DNA from 4 places in the Clostridium thermosuccinogenes genome. Region 2 is predicted to be linked to each of the others. Evidence: a T-box and tRNA genes for the amino acid it is inferred to sense, from the RefSeq annotation. Region 2 holds a T-box; the other regions hold tRNA genes.
What was found. A T-box is a leader RNA that pairs with one kind of tRNA and senses whether it is charged. The one in region 2 lies ahead of ileS (isoleucine--tRNA ligase), so its partner is inferred to be a tRNA-Ile.
Positions count from the first base shown of each region.

Region 1: it has a tRNA-Ile gene. The T-box ahead of ileS (isoleucine--tRNA ligase) is inferred to sense a tRNA for this amino acid. The anticodon was not compared.
Region 3: it has a tRNA-Ile gene. The T-box ahead of ileS (isoleucine--tRNA ligase) is inferred to sense a tRNA for this amino acid. The anticodon was not compared.
Region 4: it has a tRNA-Ile gene. The T-box ahead of ileS (isoleucine--tRNA ligase) is inferred to sense a tRNA for this amino acid. The anticodon was not compared.

Region 1 is NZ_CP021850.1:4,085,168-4,088,442, forward strand. It holds rRNA gene CDO33_RS17930 (23S ribosomal RNA) at 1-1,556, opposite strand, end outside; tRNA gene CDO33_RS17935 (tRNA-Ile) at 1,901-1,977, opposite strand; rRNA gene CDO33_RS17940 (16S ribosomal RNA) at 2,217-3,275, opposite strand, start outside.
Region 2 is NZ_CP021850.1:1,595,909-1,599,183, forward strand. It holds gene CDO33_RS06925 (YlmH family RNA-binding protein) at 1-283, shown strand, start outside; gene CDO33_RS06930 (DivIVA domain-containing protein) at 298-759, shown strand; T-box leader at 813-1,132, shown strand; gene ileS (isoleucine--tRNA ligase) at 1,458-3,275, shown strand, end outside.
Region 3 is NZ_CP021850.1:4,564,825-4,568,099, reverse strand. It holds rRNA gene CDO33_RS19940 (23S ribosomal RNA) at 1-1,476, opposite strand, end outside; tRNA gene CDO33_RS19935 (tRNA-Ile) at 1,821-1,897, opposite strand; rRNA gene CDO33_RS19930 (16S ribosomal RNA) at 2,137-3,275, opposite strand, start outside.
Region 4 is NZ_CP021850.1:1,851,613-1,854,887, reverse strand. It holds rRNA gene CDO33_RS08175 (23S ribosomal RNA) at 1-1,215, opposite strand, end outside; tRNA gene CDO33_RS08170 (tRNA-Ile) at 1,560-1,636, opposite strand; rRNA gene CDO33_RS08165 (16S ribosomal RNA) at 1,876-3,275, opposite strand, start outside.

The DNA of each region.
Region 1 (3,275 bases), 2.2 Mb from region 2:
TACGCCTTTCGGCCTCGGCTTAGGTCCCGACTTACCCTGGGCGGACGAGCCTTCCCCAGGAAACCTTAGGTTTTCGACGGTAAAGATTCTCACTTTACTCTCGCTACTTATTCCGGCATTCTCACTACTGTTTCGTCCACACGTCCTCACGATCGTGCTTCGGCCTACGACAGTAAGCTCCCCTACCAAGCATGTATGTTCAATGCTATCTCCTACACAGTTTTGCCTTTGGTGTAATTTTATCGAAATCTCCTTTTTCAATTACTCATTTAATCAAGGTTGATTTCGATGAAGCTTACCCCTTGCTTCACTGCCTTTAGGAAACACCATTGAACACACACGCTTCCATAGCTTCGGTACACAGTTTAGCCCCGGTAATTTTCGGCGCAGGCTCACTCGACTAGTGAGCTATTACGCACTCTTTGAATGAATGGCTGCTTCTAAGCCAACATCCTAGTTGTCTTAGCAAACCCACATCCTTTTCCACTTAACTGTGATTTTGGGACCTTAGCTGATGGTCTGGGCTGTTTCCCTTTTGACTACGAAACTTATCTCCCGTAGTCTGACTCCCTAACATCGTCTATACGGCATTCTGAGTTTGATAGGGTTCGGTAACCTGGTAAGGCCCCTAGCCCATTCAGTGCTTTACCTCCGCTAGACTTTCATTAGAGGCTAGCCCTAAAGCTATTTCGGGGAGAACCAGCTATCTCCGAGTTCGATTGGAATTTCTCCGCTATCCACAGCTCATCCCAGACCTTTTCAACGGTCACGTGGTTCGGTCCTCCACGGGATTTTACTCCCGCTTCAACCTGTCCATGGATAGGTCACCCGGTTTCGGGTCTATGGCATGTGACTTTGTCGCCCTGTTAAGACTCGGTTTCCCTTCGGCTCCGTACCTCTAGTACTTAACCTTGCCACATACTATAACTCGCCGGACCGTTCTACAAAAAGTACGCTGTCGAGCCTTAACGCTCTCCAACTGCTTGTAAACATAGGGTTTCAGGTTCTCTTTCACTCCCCTCCCGGGGTTCTTTTCACCTTTCCCTCACGGTACTGCTCCACTATCGGTCACCAGTTAGTATTTAGCCTTGGAAGGTGGTCCTCCCTGCTTCCCACCAGGTTTCACGTGCCTTGTGGTACTCTGGATCCCGGCCTGTCTTCATATCTTTCGCATACGGGACTTTTACCCTCTATGGTCTGCACGTTCCAGTGCCTCATTCTGCTAGATACTCCGAATCATTCCGCCGGTCCTCAACCCCGGGCTACATTGCTGTACCCCGGTTTGGGCTAATCCGCTTTCGCTCGCCACTACTTACGGAATCACTTTTGTTTTCTTTTCCTGTAGGTACTTAGATGTTTCAGTTCCCTACGTCTCCCCCATGTATGCTATGTATTCACATACATGTACCTGGGCATTTACCCCAGGTGGGTTCCCCCATTCGGACATCTGCGGGTCAATGGCTATTTGCGCCTCTCCGCAGCTTTTCGCAGCTTATCACGTCCTTCATCGGCTTCTGGTGCCAAGGCATTCACCCTATGCTCTTAATAGCTTGACCTTCTTAGATACGATCTCTCGATATCTTTCGGTTCTCTTCAAGTGATTGTCTTTTAACCATCTTGTGAAGACTTCCTAAGAGTCACGCATACCTTTCGATACTTGTTACCCTTATTTTTTCTTGTCTTCTCATCTTCTGAAAACTGCTATAACCTTCGCATTACTGCTCGGTTCTAACAATTTTCAACTTACATTATATAGTTTTCAAAGTGCAAGTTCTTCGGCTGACTTCTGACTTTTTAAGTCTTCATCAACCGGGATTTATTATTATACATGGTTGGCATATCAATGTCAACCAGTACTTTTTTCCTTCTCTCCTAACTCTTATTGAGCTATTCAAGAAAGTGGTGGGCTCAAATGGAATCGAACCATCGACCTCACGCTTATCAGGCGTGCGCTCTAACCATCTGAGCTATGAGCCCATATTATTATATCCAATTTTCTCTGACGGCTTATTAACCATCAGGGACTTCTTATTATACATGATTGACGCTTAAATGTCAACCAGTACTTTTTCTTTTTTCAAAACCTCATTGGGCTTTGAAAACTAAACAGTGTAGACAAGGAACTCTTTAACCGGTAACATTTCTGTTATCCGGTATCGACCAGAAGATTCGTCCTCACCTGATGCTATCCATCAGATTCGGACCGTTCTCCTTAGAAAGGAGGTGATCCAGCCGCACCTTCCGATACGGCTACCTTGTTACGACTTCACCCCAATCATCGGCCCCACCTTCGGCAGCGCCCTCCTTGCGGTTAAGCTACTGACTTCGGGTGTTGCTGACTCTCATGGTGTGACGGGCGGTGTGTACAAGGCCCGGGAACGTATTCACGGCAGTATGCTGACCTGCCATTACTAGCAATTCCGACTTCATGTGGGCGGGTTGCAGCCCACAATCCGAACTGGGACTACTTTTGGGGATTTGCTCCGCCTTACGGCTTCGCTTCCCTTTGTTGTAGCCATTGTAGTACGTGTGTAGCCCAGGACATAAGGGGCATGATGATTTGACGTCGTCCCCACCTTCCTCCGATTTGTCACCGGCAGTCTCGTTAGAGTGGTCACCTTTACGTGTTACCAACTAACAACAAGGGTTGCGCTCGTTGCGGGACTTAACCCAACATCTCACGACACGAGCTGACGACAACCATGCACCACCTGTACAGAGGCTCCGAAGAGCTATGCCATCTCTGACATATCCCTCTGTATGTCAAGCCCTGGTAAGGTTCTTCGCGTTGCTTCGAATTAAACCACATACTCCACTGCTTGTGCGGGCCCCCGTCAATTCCTTTGAGTTTCAACCTTGCGGCCGTACTCCCCAGGTGGGATACTTATTGTGTTTACTCCGGCACAGAAGGGGTCGATACCTCCTACACCTAGTATCCATCGTTTACGGCGTGGACTACCAGGGTATCTAATCCTGTTCGCTCCCCACGCTTTCGCGCCTCAGCGTCAGTTACTGTCCAGAAAGCCGCCTTCGCCACTGGTGTTCCTCCTAATATCTACGCATTTCACCGCTACACTAGGAATTCCGCTTTCCTCTCCAGCACTCAAGAAACATAGTTTCAGATGCAGCCCCACGGTTGAGCCATGGTATTTCACATCTGACTTACATCCCCGCCTACGCGCCCTTTACACCCAGTAATTCCGGACAACGCTCGCCACCTACGTATTACCGCGGCTGCTGGCACGTAGTTAGCCGTGGCTTGTTTTTGAGGTACC
Region 2 (3,275 bases):
GCGACTCCCGGAGCGGAAGGTCAAGGAAATAAGAACAACGGTTGCTTCCTTAAGGCTTGACTGCATTACCGGGGCGGGATATGGCATATCAAGAACCAAAGCGTCGGATTTGATCAAGGCGGAAAAGGTAAATGTAAATTGGGAACTGGAAACGAGTCTTACCAGGCAACTCAAAGCCGGAGATACGATTTCTGTGAGAGGTAAAGGCCGGGTTGTCGTGGAGGAAATAGGTTGCCCCACGAAAAAAGGTCGTATTGGGGTATTACTAAAGAAATTTATATAAGAGAGGTGTTGAAAATGAATTACAGTCCGAATGATTTGCAGAATATCACTTTTAAAAAATCCGTAATGGGTTACAGCGAAGATGCTGTTAATGAAGTGTTGGATAAAATCATAGAGGATTATACTGAGTACATACGGGAAAACATTGAATTAAAGGACAGGATTGCTGTGCTTAATGAAGGCATGCAGCATTACAAGAACATTGAAGATTCCTTGCAGAACACCCTCCTTGTAGCCCAGCAGACCAGCGAGGAAGTTAAGAAAAACGCCTATGAAAAAGCCGACAATATCATTAAGGAAGCTGAACTAAAAGCTCAGAAGATAATCAATGATGCCAATCAGGAAGTGATTAAGATAAAGTTTGAATATGAGGAGTTGAAAAAGAAGCTTCATGTATTCAAATCAAAATCCGAGACTCTGCTGCTTTCCCAGCTGGAGATACTGCGGCAGATGTTTGGAGATGACGACGATACTTGACATGGAATTGCACAATATAGTATAATCTGTAATCAGAACAATTTGAATATATCGTAAATACGATGATTGGAAAGAGTATAAGGCGACACTTTTATAGAGAGCAGGTGATGGTGGAAATCCTGTAAAGTTACCCTTAGAAAATCATCCATGAGTAGCAGCCTGAAATCTTGGTCAGAGTAAGGTATGCCGGCAAAAACCGTTATGAAATGAAGTGATTATAACACAGAAAAGCCAGCTTCGGTAGTGGTCCGTATTCTAAGTCGGATACATGGGCTTGGATATGGAATAACATGAACTTCCGTTACGGCTGGGTTTCTGTTAAGTCATAATAATTTGGGTGGTACCGCGTGAGTTATACCCTCTCGTCCCTTTACGGATGAGAGGGTTTTTTGATGCAGGGGAGTTAATTCCCATGCTGCCTGAATTGATACACCTTTCGATAGGCGTTTTGAAAGTATAAAGCATATATGTGTTAAAACCAAAATCAATACTTATGTATTTATGGCAGTAACGATGAAACATTAATAGTCAGACATGACTGGCAGGAAATCGCATAGAAAAGCATAAACCAGCAAAAGATATTATGTTATATAAAGACAAAAAAATGCAAATAAAGCTCGAGCCAGACATAAGTTACATGCAGAGCTTTGACAAATAGAAATATGTGAATTTTTATAGAATTTTCAGGAGGGAGAGCCATGTACGAAAAAGTGTCTACAAGCCTGAACTTCGTTGATAGAGAGAAAGAAGTTCTGGAATTCTGGAAAAAGAACAACATATTTGAAAAAAGTATAGAATCTCGTGAAGGAGGCCCTACCTATACATTTTATGATGGGCCGCCGACAGCAAACGGAATGCCCCATATAGGACATATCCTTACCCGCGTCATCAAGGACATAATACCCAGGTACAGGACGATGAAAGGCTACAAGGTTCTCAGGAAAGCCGGTTGGGATACCCATGGGCTTCCGGTGGAGCTGGAAGTGGAAAAACAGTTGGGCATAAACGGCAAATCCCAGATAGAGAACTATGGCGTTGAGCCCTTCATCAAGCAGTGTAAGCAAAGCGTATGGAAATACAAGAATGAATGGGAGAAAATGAGTGACAGGGTAGGTTACTGGGCTGATATGGAAAATCCCTATGTAACCTATGACAACAACTATATTGAGTCGGAATGGTGGGCTCTTAAGAAGATATGGGAGCAGGGACTGCTTTATAAAGGACACAAGATAGTACCCTACTGTCCGCGCTGCGGAACTGCGCTGTCAAGCCATGAAGTTGCTCAGGGATATAAGGATGTAAAGGAAACATCAATTTATGTGAAGTTCCGCGTAAAAGGCGAGGAACAGGTATACCTGATGGCATGGACCACTACACCGTGGACTTTGCCTTCCAACGTAGCGCTAACGGTTAATCCTGATGAAACCTATGTCAAAGCAAAATGCTCGGATGAGGTGTATATCCTGGCGGAAGCTCTGGCTGAAACTGTGCTCAAGGAAGAATTTGAAGTACTGGAACGGGTTCAGGGAAAAGATCTCATCGGTATGGAATATGAACCTCTCTTTGATTTTGTGGTACCGGATAAGAAAGCATATTACGTGGTTGGAGGAGACTTCGTCACATTGACGGACGGTACCGGAATAGTGCACACAGCGCCTGCTTTTGGTGAAGATGACGCAAGGGTGGGAAGGGCATATGACCTGCCTTTCGTTCAGCTGGTAAACGAGCAGGGAAGGTTTGTGGATGCCGTAAAGCCATGGAAAGGCGTTTTCGTGAAGGATGCCGACCGTGAAATCATAAGCCATTTGGATCAAAGGAATCTTTTATACAAAGCTATGGATTATGAGCATTCCTATCCTTTCTGCTGGAGATGTGATACTCCGCTGCTGTACTATGCCAGGGACACATGGTTCATAAAAATGACGGAAGTAAAGGATAGATTGATTAAGAATAACCGCACGGTTAACTGGCTCCCGGAGAACATTAAGGAAGGACGTTTTGGAAACTTCCTGGAGAATGTTGTGGACTGGGGACTTAGCCGTGAAAGGTATTGGGGAACTCCTCTTCCCATATGGGAATGTGAATGCGGCCACAGGCATGTTGTAGGAAGCATTGCAGAACTTAAGGAAATGGGAGAGAATGTGCCGGAGGATATCGAGCTTCATAAGCCATACATTGACAATGTATATCTCAAATGCCCGAAATGTAAGACAGGCAGGATGAAGAGGGTAACAGAGGTTATAGACTGCTGGTTTGATTCCGGCTCAATGCCTTTTGCCCAATGGCATTATCCCTTTGAAAACGAGGACTTGTTCAAAGACAATTTCCCTGCTGATTTCATAAGTGAAGCAATCGACCAGACCCGTGGATGGTTTTACTCTCTCATGGCCATATCCACGCTGCTGTTTGATCAGTCACCCTTCAAAAACTGTATAGTTATGGGCCATGTGAATGATAAAGACGGTCAGAAAATGAGCAAGCATAAAGGAAATGTGGTAGATCCGTGGACAGTACTG
Region 3 (3,275 bases), 1.8 Mb from region 2:
TGCGTCCCCACCTCTCTCAAACAAGAGACGGTAGTACAGGAATTTCAACCTGTTGTCCATCGCCTACGCCTTTCGGCCTCGGCTTAGGTCCCGACTTACCCTGGGCGGACGAGCCTTCCCCAGGAAACCTTAGGTTTTCGACGGTAAAGATTCTCACTTTACTCTCGCTACTTATTCCGGCATTCTCACTACTGTTTCGTCCACACGTCCTCACGATCGTGCTTCGGCCTACGACAGTAAGCTCCCCTACCACCCATTTCTGAGTCCATAGCTTCGGTACACAGTTTAGCCCCGGTAATTTTCGGCGCAGGCTCACTCGACTAGTGAGCTATTACGCACTCTTTGAATGAATGGCTGCTTCTAAGCCAACATCCTAGTTGTCTTAGCAAACCCACATCCTTTTCCACTTAACTGTGATTTTGGGACCTTAGCTGATGGTCTGGGCTGTTTCCCTTTTGACTACGAAACTTATCTCCCGTAGTCTGACTCCCTAACATCGTCTATACGGCATTCTGAGTTTGATAGGGTTCGGTAACCTGGTAAGGCCCCTAGCCCATTCAGTGCTTTACCTCCGCTAGACTTTCATTAGAGGCTAGCCCTAAAGCTATTTCGGGGAGAACCAGCTATCTCCGAGTTCGATTGGAATTTCTCCGCTATCCACAGCTCATCCCAGACCTTTTCAACGGTCACGTGGTTCGGTCCTCCACGGGATTTTACTCCCGCTTCAACCTGTCCATGGATAGGTCACCCGGTTTCGGGTCTATGGCATGTGACTTTGTCGCCCTGTTAAGACTCGGTTTCCCTTCGGCTCCGTACCTCTAGTACTTAACCTTGCCACATACTATAACTCGCCGGACCGTTCTACAAAAAGTACGCTGTCGAGCCTTAACGCTCTCCAACTGCTTGTAAACATAGGGTTTCAGGTTCTCTTTCACTCCCCTCCCGGGGTTCTTTTCACCTTTCCCTCACGGTACTGCTCCACTATCGGTCACCAGTTAGTATTTAGCCTTGGAAGGTGGTCCTCCCTGCTTCCCACCAGGTTTCACGTGCCTTGTGGTACTCTGGATCCCGGCCTGTCTTCATATCTTTCGCATACGGGACTTTTACCCTCTATGGTCTGCACGTTCCAGTGCCTCATTCTGCTAGATACTCCGAATCATTCCGCCGGTCCTCAACCCCGGGCTACATTGCTGTACCCCGGTTTGGGCTAATCCGCTTTCGCTCGCCACTACTTACGGAATCACTTTTGTTTTCTTTTCCTGTAGGTACTTAGATGTTTCAGTTCCCTACGTCTCCCCCATGTATGCTATGTATTCACATACATGTACCTGGGCATTTACCCCAGGTGGGTTCCCCCATTCGGACATCTGCGGGTCAATGGCTATTTGCGCCTCTCCGCAGCTTTTCGCAGCTTATCACGTCCTTCATCGGCTTCTGGTGCCAAGGCATTCACCCTATGCTCTTAATAGCTTGACCTTCTTAGATACGATCTCTCGATATCTTTCGGTTCTCTTCAAGTGATTGTCTTTTAACCATCTTGTGAAGACTTCCTAAGAGTCACGCATACCTTTCGATACTTGTTACCCTTATTTTTTCTTGTCTTCTCATCTTCTGAAAACTGCTATAACCTTCGCATTACTGCTCGGTTCTAACAATTTTCAACTTACATTATATAGTTTTCAAAGTGCAAGTTCTTCGGCTGACTTCTGACTTTTTAAGTCTTCATCAACCGGGATTTATTATTATACATGGTTGGCATATCAATGTCAACCAGTACTTTTTTCCTTCTCTCCTAACTCTTATTGAGCTATTCAAGAAAGTGGTGGGCTCAAATGGAATCGAACCATCGACCTCACGCTTATCAGGCGTGCGCTCTAACCATCTGAGCTATGAGCCCATATTATTATATCCAATTTTCTCTGACGGCTTATTAACCATCAGGGACTTCTTATTATACATGATTGACGCTTAAATGTCAACCAGTACTTTTTCTTTTTTCAAAACCTCATTGGGCTTTGAAAACTAAACAGTGTAGACAAGGAACTCTTTAACCGGTAACATTTCTGTTATCCGGTATCGACCAGAAGATTCGTCCTCACCTGATGCTATCCATCAGATTCGGACCGTTCTCCTTAGAAAGGAGGTGATCCAGCCGCACCTTCCGATACGGCTACCTTGTTACGACTTCACCCCAATCATCGGCCCCACCTTCGGCAGCGCCCTCCTTGCGGTTAAGCTACTGACTTCGGGTGTTGCTGACTCTCATGGTGTGACGGGCGGTGTGTACAAGGCCCGGGAACGTATTCACGGCAGTATGCTGACCTGCCATTACTAGCAATTCCGACTTCATGTGGGCGGGTTGCAGCCCACAATCCGAACTGGGACTACTTTTGGGGATTTGCTCCGCCTTACGGCTTCGCTTCCCTTTGTTGTAGCCATTGTAGTACGTGTGTAGCCCAGGACATAAGGGGCATGATGATTTGACGTCGTCCCCACCTTCCTCCGATTTGTCACCGGCAGTCTCGTTAGAGTGGTCACCTTTACGTGTTACCAACTAACAACAAGGGTTGCGCTCGTTGCGGGACTTAACCCAACATCTCACGACACGAGCTGACGACAACCATGCACCACCTGTACAGAGGCTCCGAAGAGCTATGCCATCTCTGACATATCCCTCTGTATGTCAAGCCCTGGTAAGGTTCTTCGCGTTGCTTCGAATTAAACCACATACTCCACTGCTTGTGCGGGCCCCCGTCAATTCCTTTGAGTTTCAACCTTGCGGCCGTACTCCCCAGGTGGGATACTTATTGTGTTTACTCCGGCACAGAAGGGGTCGATACCTCCTACACCTAGTATCCATCGTTTACGGCGTGGACTACCAGGGTATCTAATCCTGTTCGCTCCCCACGCTTTCGCGCCTCAGCGTCAGTTACTGTCCAGAAAGCCGCCTTCGCCACTGGTGTTCCTCCTAATATCTACGCATTTCACCGCTACACTAGGAATTCCGCTTTCCTCTCCAGCACTCAAGAAACATAGTTTCAGATGCAGCCCCACGGTTGAGCCATGGTATTTCACATCTGACTTACATCCCCGCCTACGCGCCCTTTACACCCAGTAATTCCGGACAACGCTCGCCACCTACGTATTACCGCGGCTGCTGGCACGTAGTTAGCCGTGGCTTGTTTTTGAGGTACCGTCACTTCCTTCGTCCCTCATCAAAGAAGTTTACAATCCGAAGACCTTCATCCTTCACGCGGCGTTGCTGCGTCAGAGTT
Region 4 (3,275 bases), 260 kb from region 2:
GCTTCCATAGCTTCGGTACACAGTTTAGCCCCGGTAATTTTCGGCGCAGGCTCACTCGACTAGTGAGCTATTACGCACTCTTTGAATGAATGGCTGCTTCTAAGCCAACATCCTAGTTGTCTTAGCAAACCCACATCCTTTTCCACTTAACTGTGATTTTGGGACCTTAGCTGATGGTCTGGGCTGTTTCCCTTTTGACTACGAAACTTATCTCCCGTAGTCTGACTCCCTAACATCGTCTATACGGCATTCTGAGTTTGATAGGGTTCGGTAACCTGGTAAGGCCCCTAGCCCATTCAGTGCTTTACCTCCGCTAGACTTTCATTAGAGGCTAGCCCTAAAGCTATTTCGGGGAGAACCAGCTATCTCCGAGTTCGATTGGAATTTCTCCGCTATCCACAGCTCATCCCAGACCTTTTCAACGGTCACGTGGTTCGGTCCTCCACGGGATTTTACTCCCGCTTCAACCTGTCCATGGATAGGTCACCCGGTTTCGGGTCTATGGCATGTGACTTTGTCGCCCTGTTAAGACTCGGTTTCCCTTCGGCTCCGTACCTCTAGTACTTAACCTTGCCACATACTATAACTCGCCGGACCGTTCTACAAAAAGTACGCTGTCGAGCCTTAACGCTCTCCAACTGCTTGTAAACATAGGGTTTCAGGTTCTCTTTCACTCCCCTCCCGGGGTTCTTTTCACCTTTCCCTCACGGTACTGCTCCACTATCGGTCACCAGTTAGTATTTAGCCTTGGAAGGTGGTCCTCCCTGCTTCCCACCAGGTTTCACGTGCCTTGTGGTACTCTGGATCCCGGCCTGTCTTCATATCTTTCGCATACGGGACTTTTACCCTCTATGGTCTGCACGTTCCAGTGCCTCATTCTGCTAGATACTCCGAATCATTCCGCCGGTCCTCAACCCCGGGCTACATTGCTGTACCCCGGTTTGGGCTAATCCGCTTTCGCTCGCCACTACTTACGGAATCACTTTTGTTTTCTTTTCCTGTAGGTACTTAGATGTTTCAGTTCCCTACGTCTCCCCCATGTATGCTATGTATTCACATACATGTACCTGGGCATTTACCCCAGGTGGGTTCCCCCATTCGGACATCTGCGGGTCAATGGCTATTTGCGCCTCTCCGCAGCTTTTCGCAGCTTATCACGTCCTTCATCGGCTTCTGGTGCCAAGGCATTCACCCTATGCTCTTAATAGCTTGACCTTCTTAGATACGATCTCTCGATATCTTTCGGTTCTCTTCAAGTGATTGTCTTTTAACCATCTTGTGAAGACTTCCTAAGAGTCACGCATACCTTTCGATACTTGTTACCCTTATTTTTTCTTGTCTTCTCATCTTCTGAAAACTGCTATAACCTTCGCATTACTGCTCGGTTCTAACAATTTTCAACTTACATTATATAGTTTTCAAAGTGCAAGTTCTTCGGCTGACTTCTGACTTTTTAAGTCTTCATCAACCGGGATTTATTATTATACATGGTTGGCATATCAATGTCAACCAGTACTTTTTTCCTTCTCTCCTAACTCTTATTGAGCTATTCAAGAAAGTGGTGGGCTCAAATGGAATCGAACCATCGACCTCACGCTTATCAGGCGTGCGCTCTAACCATCTGAGCTATGAGCCCATATTATTATATCCAATTTTCTCTGACGGCTTATTAACCATCAGGGACTTCTTATTATACATGATTGACGCTTAAATGTCAACCAGTACTTTTTCTTTTTTCAAAACCTCATTGGGCTTTGAAAACTAAACAGTGTAGACAAGGAACTCTTTAACCGGTAACATTTCTGTTATCCGGTATCGACCAGAAGATTCGTCCTCACCTGATGCTATCCATCAGATTCGGACCGTTCTCCTTAGAAAGGAGGTGATCCAGCCGCACCTTCCGATACGGCTACCTTGTTACGACTTCACCCCAATCATCGGCCCCACCTTCGGCAGCGCCCTCCTTGCGGTTAAGCTACTGACTTCGGGTGTTGCTGACTCTCATGGTGTGACGGGCGGTGTGTACAAGGCCCGGGAACGTATTCACGGCAGTATGCTGACCTGCCATTACTAGCAATTCCGACTTCATGTGGGCGGGTTGCAGCCCACAATCCGAACTGGGACTACTTTTGGGGATTTGCTCCGCCTTACGGCTTCGCTTCCCTTTGTTGTAGCCATTGTAGTACGTGTGTAGCCCAGGACATAAGGGGCATGATGATTTGACGTCGTCCCCACCTTCCTCCGATTTGTCACCGGCAGTCTCGTTAGAGTGGTCACCTTTACGTGTTACCAACTAACAACAAGGGTTGCGCTCGTTGCGGGACTTAACCCAACATCTCACGACACGAGCTGACGACAACCATGCACCACCTGTACAGAGGCTCCGAAGAGCTATGCCATCTCTGACATATCCCTCTGTATGTCAAGCCCTGGTAAGGTTCTTCGCGTTGCTTCGAATTAAACCACATACTCCACTGCTTGTGCGGGCCCCCGTCAATTCCTTTGAGTTTCAACCTTGCGGCCGTACTCCCCAGGTGGGATACTTATTGTGTTTACTCCGGCACAGAAGGGGTCGATACCTCCTACACCTAGTATCCATCGTTTACGGCGTGGACTACCAGGGTATCTAATCCTGTTCGCTCCCCACGCTTTCGCGCCTCAGCGTCAGTTACTGTCCAGAAAGCCGCCTTCGCCACTGGTGTTCCTCCTAATATCTACGCATTTCACCGCTACACTAGGAATTCCGCTTTCCTCTCCAGCACTCAAGAAACATAGTTTCAGATGCAGCCCCACGGTTGAGCCATGGTATTTCACATCTGACTTACATCCCCGCCTACGCGCCCTTTACACCCAGTAATTCCGGACAACGCTCGCCACCTACGTATTACCGCGGCTGCTGGCACGTAGTTAGCCGTGGCTTGTTTTTGAGGTACCGTCACTTCCTTCGTCCCTCATCAAAGAAGTTTACAATCCGAAGACCTTCATCCTTCACGCGGCGTTGCTGCGTCAGAGTTTCCTCCATTGCGCAATATTCCCCACTGCTGCCTCCCGTAGGAGTCTGGGCCGTGTCTCAGTCCCAATGTGGCCGATCAACCTCTCAGTTCGGCTACCGATCGTCGCCTTGGTGGTCCGTTACACCGCCAACTAGCTAATCGGACGCGGGCCCATCTTGCACCGGATTTCTCCTTTGATCACAGGAAGATGCCTCCCCGTGATGTTATGCGGTATTAGCACAAGTTTCCCTGTGTTATCCCCCTGTGCAAGGCAGGTTGCCC